Regions from separate parts of the Pseudomonas sp. H1_F01 genome, predicted to be linked through region 3. Evidence: predicted binding sites of a transcription regulator. Region 3 holds the regulator's gene; each other region holds the start of a gene.
What was found. The regulator FliA, encoded in region 3, starts transcription of late flagellar genes. The targets are predictions, from matches to a motif close to CTAAAGTTTNNNNNNNNNNNGCCGNTAA.
Positions count from the first base shown of each region.

Region 1: a site for FliA is predicted at 2,038-2,065, ahead of AB4O09_RS00785 (methyl-accepting chemotaxis protein). Genes of this name have one in related genera too.
Region 2: a site for FliA is predicted at 2,251-2,278, ahead of AB4O09_RS16010 (methyl-accepting chemotaxis protein). Genes of this name have one in related genera too.
Region 4: a site for FliA is predicted at 2,011-2,038, ahead of AB4O09_RS28675 (methyl-accepting chemotaxis protein). Genes of this name have one in related genera too.

Region 1 is NZ_CP162823.1:160,076-164,950, forward strand. It holds gene AB4O09_RS00780 (VOC family protein) at 1-260, opposite strand, end outside; gene AB4O09_RS00785 (methyl-accepting chemotaxis protein) at 436-1,992, opposite strand; gene AB4O09_RS00790 (helix-turn-helix domain-containing protein) at 2,747-2,971, shown strand; gene AB4O09_RS00795 (NAD(P)/FAD-dependent oxidoreductase) at 2,994-4,043, opposite strand; gene AB4O09_RS00800 (lysophospholipid acyltransferase) at 4,202-4,875, opposite strand, start outside.
Region 2 is NZ_CP162823.1:3,496,751-3,501,625, reverse strand. It holds gene AB4O09_RS16025 (SDR family oxidoreductase) at 1-396, opposite strand, end outside; gene AB4O09_RS16020 (VOC family protein) at 584-988, shown strand; gene AB4O09_RS16015 (MalY/PatB family protein) at 1,046-2,194, opposite strand; gene AB4O09_RS16010 (methyl-accepting chemotaxis protein) at 2,374-3,885, shown strand; gene AB4O09_RS16005 (NADPH-dependent FMN reductase) at 3,914-4,507, opposite strand; gene AB4O09_RS16000 (sterol desaturase family protein) at 4,504-4,875, opposite strand, start outside.
Region 3 is NZ_CP162823.1:5,035,930-5,040,804, forward strand. It holds gene AB4O09_RS22685 (chemotaxis protein CheA) at 1-1,489, opposite strand, end outside; gene AB4O09_RS22690 (protein phosphatase CheZ) at 1,520-2,305, opposite strand; gene AB4O09_RS22695 (chemotaxis response regulator CheY) at 2,324-2,695, opposite strand; gene fliA (RNA polymerase sigma factor FliA) at 2,863-3,606, opposite strand; gene fleN (flagellar synthesis regulator FleN) at 3,603-4,433, opposite strand; gene flhF (flagellar biosynthesis protein FlhF) at 4,550-4,875, opposite strand, start outside.
Region 4 is NZ_CP162823.1:6,374,009-6,378,883, reverse strand. It holds gene AB4O09_RS28675 (methyl-accepting chemotaxis protein) at 41-1,933, opposite strand; gene AB4O09_RS28670 (hypothetical protein) at 2,216-2,470, shown strand; gene AB4O09_RS28665 (lipocalin family protein) at 2,660-3,229, shown strand; gene AB4O09_RS28660 (formimidoylglutamate deiminase) at 3,350-4,714, opposite strand; gene hutC (histidine utilization repressor) at 4,858-4,875, shown strand, end outside.

The DNA of each region.
Region 1 (4,875 bases), 1.8 Mb from region 3:
GTCGCTCCTGTGGCCTTGAGCCTGAGTTGGGTAGCCTCAAGGTCATCCGCATACAAGATGATCAACGGGCCGCCCGGGCGCACAGGTTCGCCAGTCGTGAAGCCACCGGTCAGGCGACCGTCGCTGAATTCGGTATAGGTCGGGCCGTAGTCGACGAAACTCCAGCCGAACACGCTTGCATAGAAGGCTTTGCTGCGGGCGATGTCGCTGACATTGAACTCGATGTTATCGATCTGACGGTCTTTACCTTGAATGCCCATTGTCGCTTCCTTGGCTGATTTGGGAGTAAGCGAGCTTAGGCCATTTCTCTCTCACCGAGCTTGGAAAAATCGATCCGGACGGCAGGGGTTGAGGGCAGAGAAGGAACACAGCTGGCGCCGGTACCCGTGATACCTGAGGTATTGCGGGTGCAAAACGGCGCCATCTCTGCCACGTCTACACTTTAAAGCGTCCTACCAGCCTTTCCAGTTCATGACCCAGCCGTGCGAGTTCGGTACTTGAAGAAGCAGTTTCCTCGCAAGTGCTTGCCGTCTGCTCAGAGATGTCGCGAACGTTGATGACACTGCGGTTGATTTCCTCGGCGACTGCGCTTTGCTGCTCCGCTGCAGTGGCGATTTGCTGATTCATGGCTTGAATGATCGATACTTTACTCGTGATGTTTTCCAAGGCGCTTACCGCACGATGGGTAAATTCCACGCTGCTTTCGCTCAACAGCTGGCTGCTTTCCATGCCTGAGGCAACGGCATGAGTACCACTCTGTACACCGGCCACCAGACTTTCAATTTCTTCAGTGGAACGCTGGGTGCGTAAGGCAAGACTGCGCACCTCGTCTGCTACCACCGCAAAGCCACGGCCAGCCTCGCCGGCGCGTGCGGCTTCAATGGCCGCGTTCAGCGCCAGCAGATTGGTTTGCTGGGCCACCGCCTTTATCACATCGAGCACCCCGCCGATTTTTTCGCTTTGTTCCTGGAGATGGCGTACAGCATCAGCCGACTGATTGAGCTCTTCGGCCAAGCGCTTGATCTGCGCAATGGCCTCGCTCACGATTCGCTCTCCCTCATAGGCTTGCTGATCCGCGGCGGACGCGGCAGTTGAGGCCTCTTCAGCATTGCGAGCGACGTTTTGCACCGTTGCGGTCATTTCGCTCATCGCGGTGGCGACATGATCCGTTTCGTTTTTTTGATTATTGACGCCCGCATTGGTTTGCTCGGTGACCGCCGACAGCTGTTCGGCGGCACTGGCAACCTGAATGACGCCGGATCGAATGCCCTCGATCAGCTCATGAAGGTTGAGCATCATCTGCTGAAGACCTGATTGCAGCTGACCCAACTCATCACGCCGATTGACCTGCACGGGCTCACTCAAATCCCCCCTGGCAATACGATTCACGGCCTGTAGCGTGTACTGCAGTGGGTTAACGATTTGTTGGGTAATGATCCACGCTGCGAGTGCACCCAGTAGCAACGTCAAGGCAGCGACAAGACTCAGCAGAACCTTGGCAGACGCGGCGTCGGCATCGCGCTTGGTATTTTGCGAGTCAATGAGCTTTTGCGTCGTATCAAGCAACAGATCACCCAGTTGCCCCATACGTTTATAGATGGACACTTGGTCGGCATTGGGTTTGGCCAGATCAAGCAGCAGTTGTCCGTATTCTCTGACGGATGTGTTCTGTTGTTGAATCAGCTCTTGGTCAATCGGGGAAGTGAACTGGTCCCTGATGCTTTGCAGATGGGCTGCCAGATTGTCCAGAATTTTCTGCAGCGGTTGATAGGCATCTGGTTGAGGGTTTGCACCTAGACGTAAACGACTGATTCGCAGGTCTTTGGTGTAATCGCTGATTTGAGCAATTTTTTCGATTTTAACGCCGCGGTCGGTCAACGTCGCAATGGCGTACCAACCCGTGGAAGCGAGTAACAACGCAAGCCCTAGTACCAGGCCGAAGCCCAAGCTTAATTTCGCGCTGACACGGATGTTGCTGATCCAGTCAAACATAAAGACTCCATTTGTAACTCAGATGGATTGGAAATGGCGTCCTGAGTGTCGACCATGTACCTGAATGCTTTAGTTTTTAGAGTGGCAACCGAAGTGCTCTGGAGCACAACTCGTCCTCAAATGTAGAAAATATAGTGATATCCAGGGCTATTGGGCTAAAGCATGGCTGAAAGGATACAGCGCCCAGCCTGTCGGCGTTTCAAGAGTGGTCTATTTCGAAACTAAGGGGTAGTTTTCAAACACCAAAAAACTGTCTAGTTCTTTAGTCGAATGTTCACGATCGTTCAATTCTGGTGGACCCGCACCTATGTTGCGAGCACTGGAAACCGTACAGTGTGTAACGGAAGATTCAGATCTGGATGACTTGCTTTAGATAAAGAAACAGCCGGTCTTGGCAGGCTCTGTATCGGGCTTCGAGGCCCTCGACCTCCCACATCCGAGCAAGCCATACCTCATCACATGACGCGTCAATATCATTGACGGTGACGCTCCATACGGTCTGAGCGTGTTGCGTGGCCCGTAGTAGTTGCAACAACTCCTCAGTGATTGGAAGCGCTTTAGCCTTAACTCTTTTTAGCGACATCTAAACTATCCAGGATCAATTCAAGGTCGAGATTGTTTTTGCGTCGCGCACTATAAGGCTCAGTTCATGAAGGCTGTATTCGACTTATGGCTAGCAAGACAGCGCAGAAATAGACTGCTCTTGGCAGTAGTTATTCATTGGGTTTATGACGCTTTAATTACTGACTGCTTTATGGTGAGGGGTGGGTATGACGGGCCTGTATTCAAGGTCGGGTCGTCAACAAAACCTATTAATCTTTCACAAGAAGAGCTAGCAGCTATAGCGGGAATACCCCGAACTTACGTTAGTCAAATTGAACGCGAATTAAAGTACATCAACGATGCCCAGTCTAATGAACGAAAGGTTTTGGTCAACGCTTTCAGGAATTTGACGCTTCCTTGGCTGATTTGGGAGTAAGCGAACTTAGGCCATTCAACCCTCACCAAGCTTGGAAAAATCGATCCGGACGACAGGGGTTGAGGGCCGAGCAAGCCTTGTCGCCGACGATCTCTTCACTGGCAAGACGACCCACGATCGCGGCCAGGGTTACGCCGGGGTGCATGACGCACACGTATACACCGCCAACCTGCGGAAGATAACCAATGATGGGGATGTCATCGGCAGGCATTGGTCTGTATCCGACACGAGCCGATTGCAGATCCAGGGAGACAACGCCGTGAAGCTCGCTTTTTATGGCGTTGGCGGTGCGCAGCGCGATCTCCGACGGTTGGTTTTCCAAGGCGTCGTCCAGGTAGTCTTCGGCCGCCAGCAACGCACCCTCTGGGGTTTGCCTCACTTCCATTTCAGGGCTGGAGATGAGGCTGCGTACCAGGTTGGGTGGCGAGGTGTAGCGGATGAAAATTGCCGGGGAGGCGTCGATGGGCAGGCAGACTTCAAGCAGGTCGGCCAGCTTCGTGATGCCTGTGCCGGCTGCCAATACGACGATATCGGCTTCAATGACGCCCGTGGTGGTTTCAACGCCCCACACGCTGGAACCCTGGGTTTTAAAGCCGAGAACCGGCGTTTGAGTGAGCACTTTCGCGCCGTTGGCCTGGGCGCCGGCGATCAGCGCATGGGTTGCTGCTACGGCGTCCAGCGCTCCTTCTTCCGCCGCATACGAAGCTTGTTGAGGAGGATTCTTGAGGTTTGGCTCAAGTTCACGGATCTGTGATTGGGATATCCGGCTTGCCGACGCTGTTGAACTCGGGCCGTAAGATAGGGCGCCAGTCCAGCGGATCTTCAGGCCGGGCAGTTGCGTTTCGAGTCGGCGGTATTCCTGGATGGCAGCACCGCGCAATGGCGCAATGGGGTCGGGTTCGCCATGGGAGGTGTTGATCCAGGCGAATGAGCTGCCGGTCACGCCTGACGCGATGCCTTCGGCCTCGACCACCGTGACTTTCGCGCCTTTGGTCGCCAGATGGTAGGCCAGGGATGCGCCTACGATGCCCGCACCGATGACGATGACGCGTTTGCCGGGAGCGTTATCCATTCGGTCTCCGTCGGGTTTGCCTGGGGGAATACGTTAGCCCGGTTGGGTCTGCTTGCATCGATGTTGAATGTGCCACCGTCATCGCGAGCAAGCTCTGCTCCCACAGGGGTTCTTGGGTGTTTACGATCAAGCATTCACCACACCCAAGCAACAGGCCTTCAGTACCACCGCGCCTCGCCCGGCGGGCGTTTCTTGAAGCGTTTCATGCTCCACATGTACTGGCTCGGGTAGGCCCGTACGTAGCGCTCCACCACTTGGCTCATGGCGGCGCAGGCCGTTTCGGTGTCGGTGCTGTACATGGCCTCCGGCGCGGCTTCGAGGATGACTTTGTAGCCGGAGCCGTCCGGCAGGCGCAGGGCGTGGAGGAAGACGCCGACCGCTTTGCCGCCGGCGAGCATGTTCGGTACGAACTTGCTGGTCAGGGCCTGGGTGGCGAAGAAGGGCACGAAGATACCGGCGGATTCGGCCGGTTCCGGGTCGGCAGGGATGCCCACCTGGCCGCCCTTGCGCACTTCCTTGATGACGCTGAGGATGCCTTCCTTGGTGGATGCTGCGACTTTGTTGCCCAGTTGCACGCGCTGTTTGCGCAGCAATTCATCCACCGCCTTGAGCTTGGGCGGACGGTAGAAAATGATCGGTTTGCACTGGCTGCAATAGAAGTGGTTGAGCACTTCCCAGTTGCCCAAATGGCTGGTGATGCCGACCACGCCCTTGCCGGAGGCCAGCGCTTCTTTCAGCACCTCCAGGCCTTCGACTTCACGCACCAGGTCGATGGAGCGTTGGGCCGGCCAGATCCAGGCGCAGGCGCTTTCGGTCAGGGATTTGCCGATGT
Region 2 (4,875 bases), 1.5 Mb from region 3:
CATCTGGAACGCGGCATTGTTGACCAGAACGTCGATATGCCCGAAGCGGGCGACGGTTTCATCGACGATTTTGCGGCACTGGTCTTTGTTCGCCAGGTCCCCGGGCAGCAACAGGCATTGGCGCCCGGCCTGCTCGACCCAGCGCGCGGTTTCCTTGGCGTCTTCATGCTCGTCCAGATAGGCAATCGCCACGTCCGCGCCTTCACGGGCAAAGGCAATGGCGACGGCGCGACCGATGCCACTGTCGGCGCCGGTGATCAGGGCGATTTTGTTCGCCAGTCGTCCGGAGCCGGTGTAGCTCTGTTCGCCGCAGTCCGGGTAGGGATCCATTTTCCGTTGGCTGCCAGGCACCGGCTGCCTTTGTTTCGGGAAAGGTGGGAAAGGGTATTCGACCATTGTCGTTCTCCAGGCTTGGTTGCGATGGAGGGTGGACTGCGGGGTTTCGGGCAGAGTTCGGTCGGATTTTATTGCCAGTCGATGAGCGTGATACCGGGCGTTTCGTCGGTGAATCGAGCGCTGTGACGAGCGTCGGATGAAGCTGTATTCTTCAATGGAAGGACTGGTTTCGATAAGGAGCAGGACAATGTTCAGCCACATACAGATCGGTGCGCGCGACCTGCCGAAAATGGTCGCTTTCTATGATGCCGTCCTCGGCTGCCTGGGGCTGGAGCGTATCGAAGGTGAACACGACTCGGGCCCGCCGGGGGAGGGGTGGCAGCGCCCCGGCAAGCATTGGCCACAGGTTTTCGTCCAGTTGCCTTTCAACGGCCTGCCCGCCACCTGGGGCAATGGCATGCAAGTGAGCTTCGCCGCTGACTCCCCGCAAACCGTGCGTGCTGCCTGGGAGCAGGCGATTGCCATGGGCGGCTCCGACGAAGGCCCACCCGGCCCGAGGCCGCAGTATTGCGAAGGTTATTTCGGGGCCTATTGCCGCGATCCGGAAGGGAACAAGCTGTGCTTTGTCCATGCGCCGGATATGCATGAGTAACGGTTGTGACGAGGGGATAAATCCCCTCGCCACAATGGATTGTTGTCGCCTGTTGGATCAGCCCCTGGCTTTCAGGCTACGCTCCATCCGCGCAATCCCTTCCTCCAGCAGCGTCCGCGGGCAGCCGAAGTTCAAACGCACGAACTGACCGGCATCGTCACCAAAATCCAGGCCGGCACTCAGCCCCACCTTGGCTTCTTTCAGGAAGAAGCCCTGCGGGTCATCCAGTCCCAACCCGGAACAATCCAGCCAAGCCAGGTAAGTGCCCTGGGGCACGGTCATGGTGATGCCCGGCAGGCGAGAGTTCACCGCTTCGACCAGGTAATCGCGGTTGGCTTGCAGATACACCTTCAAGGCCTCTAGCCACGGGCCGGCCTCGCTATAGGCCGCACGGGTCGCTTCAAGGCCCAGGGCATTGACGCTGTCGACCATGCCAGCCCGGGCGCTGTTGACCCGTTCGCGCAGCTTGGCGTTCTGGATAATGGCGAACGAGGTTTTCAACCCGGCTATATTGAAGGCCTTGCTGGCGGACATCAGGGTGATGGTGCGCTCGGCAATTTCCGGGCTGAGGGACGCGGTTGGAATGTGCACACGGCCGTCGAAGCACAGTTCGGCATGGATTTCGTCGGAGATGATCCAGGCGTCCTGCTCCAGGCAAATGTCTGCCACGGCCTTGAGTTCCTGGCGGTCAAACACCTTGCCCAGCGGGTTATGGGGATTGCTCAGCAACAGCGCGCCGCCGCCCTGCAATGCGTCGCGCAATGCCGCCAATGGCGTGTGGAATTCACCGTTGACCGGGTTGAATGGCAATTCCACTTTGTTCAACTGCCAGTTACCCGCTGCGTTGCGCAGCGGCGGGTAGTTGGGCACCTGCACCACGACATTCTGCTGGGGTTCTACCAAGGCATGCAGCGCCATGTTGAAGCCCGGTTCGACACCCGGCAGGAACACAATCTGCTGGGGCTCGACGCGCCAGGCGTACTTGCTCCACAGGTCGGCCACGATGGCGGCACGCAGATCGTCCTGGGCCACGCTGTAGCCCAGCATCGGATGTTCCAGGCGCTTGTGCAGCGCGTCGATGATCACGGACGGGGCGGAGAAGTCCATATCAGCGACCCACATCGGCAACACATCGGCCGGGTAGCGGCTCCATTTGGTACTGCCGGTGCCGTGGCGCTCCAATACCGTGTCGAAATCGAAAGTCATGGGGGTTCCATCAGTCAGTCATGAGATGGCGAACATCATAAAGCAAAGGCCAGCGAGAAAAGCTTGGTGGCGTAGTGCCACTAACTGATGATAATCAGTTACAGTTCACTGTCGAAACGCCGCCAAGACGTGAACGGCATTGGTAACGGACCCTCCAGGCCTTTGAAAAGGACGACCCCATGACATCGCCCGTGCGCTTTAACGATCACCACCGTAAAGCCGATCGCATCATGTTGGGGCTGCTTTGGCTCACGTTGTTGTATTCCCTGAGCCTGGCATTCCTGCACTCGACGTTTACCCAGGCGTTGCTGGTCGGGGCGACAACCTGCGTAGCAAGCACCGTGCTTTATCGCGTCCTGGCGGGCACTCGGGCCATGCGTTGCATTATCGCGGTGGCGTTGATGGTCATGGCGGCATTGCACATCAACCAGACCCGGGGCGTGATCGAGTTCCACTTCGGGATCTTCGTGCTGCTGGCCGTGTTGACGTTCTACCGTGACTGGCTGCCGATTGTCGTGGCCGCCGCCACCATTGCGGTTCATCACCTCGGTTTTCACTGGCTCCAACACCAGGGTTATCCGGTATTCGTGATGGATGCCCACGGTGGCTGGTCGATGATCTTTCTCCACGCGTTCTACGTGGTGGTGGAAAGTGTGATCCTCATTTACCTGGCGAACCAGAGCCTGGCCGACGCCACGGAAAACCAGGATGTGCTCGATAAGGTTCTGGTGGCGGCCGCGCAATTGAGCAACGACGCTGGCAGGCAGCGCAGCGAGGGCGCCAAGGTCTCGTCGAGCGAGCGTTTCGATCATTTCCTCCAGCAGATCACCCAACTGGTGGACGGCGTGGTACGCGATACCCGAAATCTCTCGGACCTGGGCCAGGACCTGTCCCAAGTCGGCCAGACCCTGGAAACCGGCGCCCGCCACCAACTCGATGAAGTGGCGCAGATGAGCGGAGCGATCAGCCATCTGGTCCAGGCCATGGAGAACATTGCCGGCCATGTCGACCAGACCTTGCAGCGCGCCGGCCAGGCCAACGAACAGGTCAACCGCGGGCGCAGCACGGTTGACCAGACCCGAGAAGAGATCGTCGAACTGGCCGGGCGCATCAACCTGACCAACGAAACCGTGCAAGTCCTGGCCGAACAGGCACAGCAGATCGGCCAGGTGCTGGATGTGATCAATGGCATCGCCGAACAAACCAATCTGCTGGCCCTCAACGCGGCCATCGAAGCCGCTCGGGCCGGCGAGCAGGGCCGTGGTTTTGCGGTGGTAGCCGACGAAGTCCGGACCCTGTCCCAAAAGACCTCGACGTCCACCACGGAAATCCAGCAGATCATCGCCAAGCTGCAGCAGGGCAGCCGCCAGGCCGCTGTCGCCATGCAAGACAGCCGCGATGGGGTGGCGCGCTGCGTGTCCGCCAGCCAACTCGCTTCGCAACTGCTCCACGCCGTGGTGGAAGACATCGCAGTGATCAACCATTTCAACGACCTGATCGCCACTACCACCCAGGAACAATCCAAGGTATCAATGGGCATCAATGAGCGTTTGCAAACTGTCCAGGCCGTGGCTGAGCGCAATGCCGACAACATTGGCATCCTGACTCGCAGCAGCCAGTGCCTGCCACCGTTGGCAGAGCGGTTGGCGGTGTTGGGGCAAGCGTTTCATGGCAAAGCCGGGACGGTCTGAGCGGCAGGATCTGCAGTGACGACCGCGCCTACATACCGGTAGCAAACGCCGGAGGATGTTCTAGGGCCAGCCGTATCTCGCGAAACGCAACTTCGTACTGGCAGAGCATGCACAACGCCCAATCAGCACGCCCCCGAATGCGATTGTCGTCTTCGTGGGCCGGTTCCTGGTCGTTGAGCATCGACTCCACCTGCCGAATGATCAGATGTTCCGGCAAATACGTGATCCGGCAATTCTTGTAGCTCGACGCACGCAGCTCGGCGATGGGATAGGCGCCGCCAAGTCCAGCCGAGACGCCCACCAACAGCGCGGGTTTGTGCCCGAGCTCATTGATCCCCGCATAGAGGAAGAAGTTCTTCAGCGCGGGGCAGGCCATGCCATTCCACTCCGGGCTGATCACGATCAGTGCTGTCGCTTTGGCAAGGATCGATTGTTGGGCAAGCCACACCTCATCGCGGTCTTTTTCCGGCCAAAGCGGCAGGCGGCAGGCGGCCAGGTCAATCAAGTCGCTGGCGTCGCACAGGTTGAGATCCGTCAGTCGCTGGCGCAGATAACGCGCCACTTTCAGCGACTGACTGTCCTCGCGGTTGGAACCCGACAGCACAACGATGTGGCGGCTCATTGCGTCACCTCCGGTTGTGCGCTGGCCTTGGGCGCGGTACGGCGTGAGCGCACGACAGGCCAGAACAATTCCTCTTGCCAACTGATCGGTGACAGGTGCTCGATTCCGTAGGCTGGCGGGCGTCGGCGCGTGATCTTTGCCGTCCCGAACAGCACATCCCATAGAAACAACAGGTTGCCGAAGTTGCCTTTGTAATGGGTGACACCGTCCTCGGCCGTCAAGCCATGGTGGGCAGAGTGGGTGGACGGGGTGGAAATTATCCGCTCCAGAAGCCAGACCACAGGCCGCAAACCACGAACCCCATAAAGCCTGTTATCCCATGCAACACTGCTGTGCGCCGCGAAAATAACAGTCATCTTGATGATCAG
Region 3 (4,875 bases):
AGGCTTCGCGCTCTTCCGGCGACTCGATGCCGTGGTCGACCGCGTTGCGCACCAAGTGGACCAGCGGGTCGGCCAGGGCCTCGACAAGGTTCTTGTCGAGGTCGGTCTCTTCACCCACCAGTTCCAGGTTGATTTCTTTCTTGAGCTGGCGAGCCAGGTCGCGAACCAGGCGCGGGAAGCGCCCGAAGACTTTCTTGATCGGCTGCATCCGGGTCTTCATGACCGCGGTCTGCAGGTCCGCCGTGACCACGTCGAGGTTCGACACGGCCTTGGACATGGCTTCGTCCTGGCTATTGAGGCCCAGGCGCACCAGACGGTTACGCACCAGCACCAGTTCGCCGACCATGTTCATGATCTCGTCCAGGCGTGCGGTATCGACCCGAACGGTGGTCTCGGCTTCGCTGGCCGGTTTTTCCGCTGGCGCAGCCGCCGCAGCACGGGCAGGTGCCGGGGCCGCAGTGGCAGCAGGCTTGGCGGGTTCGGCCTTCGGTTCCGGTGCCTTGGCAGCGGGTTTGGGCGCAGCCTTGGCTGCTGGAACAGCAGTGGCGGTAGTGCCGGCAGCAGGAGCAGCCGCGGCCTTCCCGACTTCTGTAAACTTGCCTTTGCCGTGCAGTTCGTCGAGCAGCGATTCGAATTCGTGATCGCTGATCAGGTCGCTGCCAGCCGCGGCGGCAGCCGGCTTGGCTGGCGTCGGCGCGGAAGCGATGGCCGAATCCAGCGCGTCAACGGCAAACGTGCCCTTGCCGTGCAACTGATCGAGCAAGGCTTCGAATTCGTCGTCGGTGATGTCGGAGTTGTCGCCCGCCGCTTTCGGGGCAGCCGGAGTCGCCGCTGGCGTGACCGCATCGGGAGCGAACTGGCCTTTGCCATGGAGCTGGTCGAGCAATGACTCGAACTCGTCGTCGGTGATTTCATCACTGGCGTCAGCTGTTGCATTGGCGGGCGGCGCAGCAGGTGCCGCCGGCGCTTCGGCTTGGGCCTTGACGGCGTTCAGCGAATCCAGCAGTTGTTCAAATTCGTTATCGGTGATGTCGCCCGACTCTTCGGCGACCGGCTCTTCAGCCACTGCCTCGGCAACCGGAGCCGCTTCATCAGCCGATTGCGGCTCCGCCAGGCGTGCCAGCGCGGCGAGCAACTCAGGCGTGGCAGCGGTGATCGGCGAGCGCTCACGCACTTCGCTGAACATGCTGTTGACCGCATCCAGCGCTTCAAGCACCACGTCCATCAGTTCCGAATCAACGCGACGCTCACCCTTGCGCAGGATGTCGAACACGTTTTCGGCAATGTGACAGCACTCCACTAGCTCGTTGAGCTGGAGGAAGCCGGCGCCTCCTTTTACAGTGTGGAAACCGCGAAAAATTGCATTGAGCAGATCCGCATCATCTGGTCGGCTTTCCAGCTCGACCAGCTGTTCGGACAGTTGCTCTAGAATCTCGCCGGCCTCAACCAGGAAATCCTGAAGGATCTCTTCATCGGCGCCGAAGCTCATTAATGGCTGCTCCTAAAACAGGGCTAAAACTCAGAATCCAAGGCTGGACAGCAAATCGTCCACATCGTCCTGACCGGACATAACGTCTTCTCTTTTATCGGCATGAATCTGCGGACCTTCACCCTGAGAGAGATGTTTTTGTGGATCTTTTTCAGCAAGCATCGCTTCACGGTCGTGTTCGATGCCTGCAAAGCGGTCTACCTGGCTGGCCATCAACACCAGTTTGAGCAGGTTACTTTCCACTTCGGTGACCAGTTGGGTCACACGCTTGATCACCTGGCCGGTCAGGTCCTGATAGTCCTGAGCCAGCAGAATATCGTTGAGGTTGCTTGCCACCGCGCGGTTCTCGGTGCTGCTGCGCGCCAGGAAACCGTCGACCCGACGGGCCAACTCCCGAAACTCTTCGGCGCCGACTTCGCGCCGCATGAACCGACCCCAGTCGGTGCTCAAGGCCTGGGCTTCTTCGCTCAGGCCGTTGACCAGGGGCGTTGCGCTTTCCACCAGGTCCATGGTGCGGTTGGCCGCGGCCTCGGTCAGCTTGACCACATAACCCAGACGCTCGGTGGCGTCGGTGATCTGCGAGACTTCCTCGGCCTGCGGCATATTCGGGTCGATCTGGAAATTGACAATCGCGCTGTGCAATTCACGCGTGAGCTTGCCCACCTCCTGATACAGACCGCGGTCACGGGTCTGGTTGAGCTCATGGATCATTTGAACCGCATCGCCAAAACGACCTTTTTCAAGGCTGTCGACCAGTTCGCGGGCATGTTTTTTCAGGGTCGATTCGAAATCACCCATTGAAGATTCGTTATCCATAGCTCCCCCGTGGCGCCGTTAACCGATGCGTTCGAAGATTTTTTCAATCTTCTCTTTCAACGCCTGGGCCGTGAAGGGTTTGACCACATAGCCGTTTACACCGGCCTGGGCCGCTTCGATGATCTGCTCGCGCTTGGCTTCGGCAGTGACCATCAGCACCGGAAGATGCTTGAGTTTTTCGTCGGCACGCACCTGGCGCAACAGGTCGATACCGGTCATGCCCGGCATGTTCCAGTCGGTGACCAGAAAATCGAAGTTGCCACTGTGCAACATCGGGAGCGCAGTGGTCCCGTCATCTGCTTCGGCCGTGTTGGTGAACCCAAGGTCACGCAACAGGTTTTTTATGATCCGCCGCATCGTTGAGAAGTCATCAACGATGAGGATTTTCATGTTCTTGTCCAATTCGACCTCCAAGCAGTCTTAAACGCGCCCAGCACCTGGACGCGCCATTTCAATCAATCCGGCACAACACTCGACAACGGTCTGGAGCACCACGGATGGAGACTGGCACAGCACCTGCCAGGCCAGCCTCGTTCGCAGTGTCCCCACACTGCCTGTCAACGCGCTCGCCACTCCCCCAAACGCCCCCGCAAACGGGCCGCGCACTGGCTGTGTAACTGGCTGACCCGCGATTCGCTGACCCCCAGGACCTCACCGATTTCCTTGAGGTTCAGCTCTTCGTCGTAGTACAGCGCCAAGACCAGCCGCTCACGCTCCGGCAAATTGGCAATCGCTTCCGCCAGCGCGCTCTGGAAACGTTCATCTTCCAGGTCACGCGACGGCTCCATGTGAGCACTCGCGTTATCCTCGTGCAGCCCTTCATGTTCGCCGTCCTGCAACAGGTCGTCGAAACTGAACAGGCGGCTGCCCAAGGTATCGTTCAAAATCCCGTAATAATCGTCGAGACTCAACTGGAGTTCGGCCGCAACCTCGTGATCTTTAGCGTCACGCCCGGTTTTAGCTTCAATTGCCCGAATTGCATCACTGACCATGCGGGTATTGCGGTGTACCGAACGCGGCGCCCAATCGCCCTTGCGGACTTCATCGAGCATGGCACCGCGAATGCGAATACCGGCATACGTCTCGAAACTCGCGCCCTTGCTCGCGTCGTATTTGTTCGACACTTCGAGCAGGCCGATCATGCCCGCCTGGATCAAGTCTTCAACCTGGACACTGGCCGGCAACCGCGCCAGCAAGTGATAGGCGATACGCTTGACCAGTGGCGCGTAACGCTCGATCAATTCGTATTGGGCGTCCCGTGCCGATTTTTTATAGAGATGGTTGTAACCGCTGGCTGTCATAGCACGGGCCCTGCTGTTTGTTGCACAAGACGCTCGACGAAAAATTCCAGATGCCCGCGAGGGTTGGCCGGCAGTGGCCAGGTATCGACCTTCTGGGCGATGGCCTTGAACGCCAGCGCGCATTTGGAGCGTGGAAAGGCTTCATAAACGGCACGTTGCTTCTGGACGGCCTTGCGTACGCTTTCGTCGTAAGGCACTGCGCCGACGTATTGTAGGGCGACGTCCAGGAAGCGATCCGTGACCTTTGTCAACTTGGCGAACAGGTTGCGTCCTTCCTGCGGGCTCTGGGCCATGTTGGCCAGGACGCGGAAGCGGTTCATGCCATAGTCGCGGTTAAGCAACTTGATCAGGGCATAGGCGTCGGTGATGGACGTCGGTTCGTCGCAGACCACCAGCAGCACTTCCTGGGCCGCGCGGACGAAACTGACGACCGAGTCACCGATACCGGCTGCGGTGTCGATCACCAGCACATCGAGGTTGTCGCCGATGTCGCTGAAAGCCTGGATCAGGCCCGCGTGCTGGGCCGGGGTCAGGTGAACCATGCTCTGGGTGCCTGAGGCAGCCGGCACGATGCGAATCCCGCCCGGCCCCTGCAACAACACGTCACGCAGCTCACAGCGCCCTTCAATCACGTCCGCCAGCGTGCGTTTGGGTGTAAGCCCCAACAACACGTCGACGTTCGCCAGGCCCAGGTCGGCGTCCAGCAGCATGACCCGTCGGCCAAGCTCTGCCAGAGCCAGGGACAAGTTCACTGACACGTTAGTCTTCCCGACGCCACCTTTGCCGCCGGTCACCGCGATCACCTGTACGGGATGCATGCTGCCCATGTTCGTTCTTTACCTTGTCTTACTTAGACGGAGGCCACATTACTGGCTGCGCGTTCGCATACGGAACAATGCATGGCAGACCATCGATGTAGGTACAAAAAATATTCATGATTACCTCAGCCGACCTGCTTGGTCGGGCTGTGGTAGATATCAGCGAACATATCAGCCATGGCTTCTTCGCTGGGTTCTTCCTGCATTTGCACACTCACGGCACGACTGACCAGTTGATGACGGCGCGGCAGATGCAAATCATCCGGGATCCGCGGCCCGTCGGTCAGGTAGGCCACCGGTAATTCATGACCGATCGCCAGGCTCAACACCTCGCCCAGGCTTGCCGTTTCGTCCAGCTTAGTCAGGATGCAGCCGGCCAGCCCGCAGCGTTTGTAGCTGTGGTATGCGGCGGTTAGAACCTGTTTCTGGCTGGTGGTTGCCAACACGAGAT
Region 4 (4,875 bases), 1.3 Mb from region 3:
ATGTGGGAGCGAGCCTGCTCGCGAAGAGGCCGCAAAAGCACTAGATCCGGAAACTACCCACCAACTGCTTCAACCGCGCCGCCTGCTGCTCCAGGTCGGCACAGGCCCGCAAGGTGGCTTGCAGGTTTTCCACGCCTTCCTGGTTCAGGGTGTTGATCTCGGTGATGTCGACGTTGATCGACTCCACCACGGCGGTCTGTTCTTCGGTGGCGGTGGCCACGGACTGGTTCATGCCGTCGATTTCACCAATACGCTGGGTCACGCTGCCCAGGCGTTCGCCGGCCTGGTTGGCGATGCCGACGCTGCTTTCGCTCTGGCGCTGGCTGTCGGTCATGGTCAGTACCGCTTCCCGGGCGCCAACTTGCAGTTCTTCGATCATCTTCTGCACTTGCTGCGCCGAATCCTGGGTGCGGTGGGCCAGGTTGCGCACTTCATCGGCCACCACCGCGAAGCCGCGCCCGGCTTCACCGGCACGGGCCGCTTCGATGGCGGCGTTAAGGGCGAGCAGGTTGGTCTGCTGGGAAATGCTGGTGATCACCTCAAGAATCTGGCCGATGTTCACCGTGTTGCTGTTCAAGGTTTCGATGTTGCCGCACGAATCGCTGATCTTGGCCGACAACTGTTGCATGGCCGCGATGGTTTTATCCACCACTTGTTGGCCATCTTCAGCCAGGCTGCGCGCATCGCTGGAATGTTGCGAGGCGAGGGCGGCGTTCTGGGCGATTTCCTGGGCGGCGGCACCGAGCTGATTGATGGCCGCGGCCACGCTGCTGGTGCGCGAAGCCTGCTGGTCGGAATTGAACATCGACGAGTTGGACGCGCTGACCACGCGCAGGGCGACTTCGTTGACCTGGCCGGTGGCCGAGGCCACTTCACGGATCGAGGTATGAATGCGTTCGACAAAGCGGTTGAACGAAGTCCCCAGCGCGCCGAATTCGTCGTGGCCGTGGATGACCAGGCGCCGGGTCAGGTCGCCTTCGCCTTCGGCGATGTCGTGCATGGCGCGGCCCATGGTCAGCAGCGGCTGCATCAGCACGCGGATCAACATGCCGAGCAGGGCGATGATGAATACCACGGCAATGACCATGGCGATCAGCGCCGACGTACGGAACTCACTGAGCATCGCCAGCGCGGTGTCCTTGTCGAGCACCAGCGCCACGTACCAGTCGGCTCCCGGCACGCCGTTGACGTGGGTGAAGGAGATGAATTGGGTCTTGCCGTCGAGGTCGACTTCTTTCACGCCCGGGCTGATTTGAGGCGCGCCGTTAGGGTAGGCCTCGGCCAGGGTCTTGAGCACGCGCTTGCTGTCGGGGTGGATCAGGATCTTGCCGTCGGCACTGACGATGAACGCGTGGCCGTGGCCGCCGAAGTTCAGCGAGTTGATGATGGCGCTGACGCTGGACAGGTCGATGTCCGCACCGGCCACGCCGATCATCTGGTTCTGGTGCTGCACCGGGGTGGCGACGGTAATCACCAGCTTGCCCGACGAGGCGGCGATGTAGGGTTCGGTGACGATGGTTTGCTGTGCGCTGTTGGCGGCCTTGTACCAGCCACGGGCACGCGGGTCGTAATCGGCGGCGCGATTGCCGGCCGGTACCGAGAACATCACGCCGTCGGTGCCACCAAAATAACTGAGCTGGAAATTGCTGGTGTAGGCCGGCAGGCCTACGGCGCGCTTGAGGCTGTCGGCACTGCTGCCGTCCACGGCAATCTGCTGGGCCAGCGATTGCAGCAACTGGATGCGGCCGTCGACCCACGTCTGGATGTTGCGGCTGGTCAGGCTGCCGAGTTCCTGCATGGAGGTTTCGGTGCTGGCATTCAAGCTCTGGCGTTGACGATAGTCGTTGAACAGGATGAAACAGGCGAATGCAACGGCCACCACGAGGGCGGCAGCCAGCAGGATTTTATGGCTGAATTTCATGTTTCTGGTCATTAATAACACTACCGCGGAGGGACGGGTCAGGACGGGCTGTCAATTTGCCATAACGCATTGGTTTGCGCTGTTTCTTTTTATCGGCGTGCCAGACCGCCCCATCAGCGGTAGCGGTTCAATTCCGACGAAATGCACGACGCTGTCACAAAGTGAGTGTTTCACCGATGAAACACCTGCCCAGACCCAATAAATACCGGGGGTGTAGGGGAACCAGATAGGGGTTTTCTCTTCTAAGCTTCTGGTTGGCACCTGCCACCCCCCTTCCGTTCCAGGAGTTACACCATGTCGCTGCGATCTATCGCCTTGTTGTTTGTGTGTGTCGTATTGACTGCATGCAGCAAGGTCAACCAGGAAAACTACTCGAAGCTGTCGGCTGGCATGCCCAAGTCCGAAGTCGAAACGTTACTGGGGAAACCGACCGATTGTTCAGGCGCGCTCGGCATGTCCAGCTGCACCTGGGGCGACCAGAAAAGCTTTATCAGCGTGCAGTACGCCGGTGACAAAGTGTTGATGTTTTCCGGCCAAGGCCTGAAGTAAACCGGGGATGGTGGCCAGTATGGTTAGTTCTGTCAGTCAACTTCGGCGCCAGAAGCCCCTAGCTTGCGTTGCTGCTCCTCGCCATAGCGGGCTATGACTCGTCGCAGCGCCTTGGCTAGAGGCTTCTGGCATCCGAATTTGAACTGACGAACTAACCATGCTGGCCACAGTGCCCGCGGGAGAAAAATAATGATGCGGTTAGTTTTTGTGCTTTTGGCTGGCCTGATTTTGGCTGGCTGTGCCACTTCTGGCGAAGATCCGCTGGCACCCAAGACGGTCAACAGCGTCAATCTCAAGCGCTACCAAGGGACCTGGTATGAGTTGGCCCGCCTGCCCATGTATTTCCAGCGCAATTGCGCGCAATCGGAAGCTCACTACACCCTCAAGCCAGACGGCAACGTGGGAGTGCTCAATCGCTGCCTGACCTCGGACTGGCAGTGGGAAGAAGCCAGGGGCACCGCCACGCCGCAGGTGCCGGGCAAGACCGACAAGCTCTGGGTCGAGTTCGACAACTGGTTTTCGCGGATAGTGCCGGGCGTGGCGAAAGGGCAATACTGGGTGTTGTACGTCAGCGATGACTACAAGACCGCCATCGTCGGCGACCCAAGCCGTCGCTACATGTGGCTGCTGTCCCGTACACCGACCGTCAATAGCGTCGTGCGCGAGGAGCTGCTGAGCAAGGCACGCCAGCAGGGCTACGACACCACGCGCCTGATCTGGCGCGCGTCTGATCGACAGATGGCCAAGACCTCGAACTGACTGTCACCCGAAAACCGAAGTGGGAGCGAGCTTGCTCGCGATAGCGGACTTTCAGTCAACATGTATGTTGAAGGTAAAGGCCCTATCGCGAGCAAGCTCGCTCCCACAGGGTTGATTGGGTCAGCCTAAAAGTTCGCGCAGTACCTGGGTAAACGCCCGGGCGCTTTGCTCTTCGCCGGCATGCCGCCCATCGCGCACCACCCACCGACCGCCGACCATCACATCGCGCACCTGGCGATCGCCGCCGGCAAACAGCCAGCGATTGAGGATGCCGTCGCCCTGGGCCGTGGCCAGGTACGGGTCGCTGCCATCGAGCACCAGCCAGTCGGCGCGCTTGCCGATTTCGAGGGCACCGATCGGTTGTCCCAGGGCCTGGGCACCGCCTTCCAGCGCCGCATCGAACAAGGTGCGACCGACCATCGGCTGATCCGCCCGATACAAGCGGTTGCGCCGTTGATCCCGCAGGCGCTGGCCATATTCCAGCCAGCGCAATTCTTCGACCACGCTCAGCGATACATGGCTGTCAGAGCCGATCCCCAGGCGCCCGCCCTGGGCGAGGAAATCCACGGCCGGGAAAATCCCGTCCCCCAGGTTGGCTTCGGTGGTCAGGCACAGGCCGGCAATCGCCCGGCTCCTGGCCATGAGGCTGACTTCCTGGGCGTTGGCGTGGGTGGCGTGGACCAGGCACCAGCGCTGGTCGACTTCGGTGTTTTCGTACAGCCATTGCAGCGGACGGGCGCCGCTCCAGCTCAGGCAATCGTCGACTTCCTTCTGCTGTTCGGCAATGTGAATGTGCACCGGGCACTCGCGGTCACTGGCGGCCAGCACATCCTGGATCTGCCCGGGCGTCACGGCACGCAGCGAGTGGAAGCACAGACCCAGCGCCTGGGACGGCTGCCCGGCCAGGACCGGCTGCAAGCGCGACTGAAGCTTCAAGTAGTTTTCGGTGCTGTTGATGAACCGGCGCTGCCCGTCATTGGGCGCCTGGCCGCCAAAACCGGAGTGGCTGTAGAGCACCGGCAGCAGCGTCAGGCCGATGCCGGCGGCGCTGGCGGCGTGGCTGATGCGCAGGGCCAGCTCCGCCGGGTCGGCGTAGGGCGTGCCATCGATGTCGTGGTGCACATAGTGGAATTCGGCGACCGAGGTGTAGCCGGCCTTGAGCATTTCGATGTACAGCTGGCGGGCAATGATGCCGAGTTGGTCGGGACTGATTTTTCCGACGAGGCGGTACATCAAGTCGCGCCAGGTCCAGAAACTGTCGTTGGGATTGCCTGCCACTTCCGCCAGCCCGGCCATGGCCCGTTGGAAGGCATGGGAGTGCAGGTTCGGCATACCCGGCAACAGCGGACCGCCCAGCCGTTCGGCGCCGTCTGCGTGGGAACCGGCCTGGATATGGGTCAGGACGCCTTCGGCATCGACCTCAAGACGTACATCATGGGCCCATCCACTAGGCAGCAGCGCGCGTTCGGCAAAGAAGGCGGACATGGTTCAACCTCATCGTGCGTAATTTGTATATACATATACAGACGTTTGCCTGGCCGGTAAACTCCGGCAAGCTAGCAACCTTATCCGCAGAACAGGGAACCGCCGTGCCGACTCCGCCTGCCAAACAGCCGCTGGCCGCAAACATGGGTGACAGTCCGGCA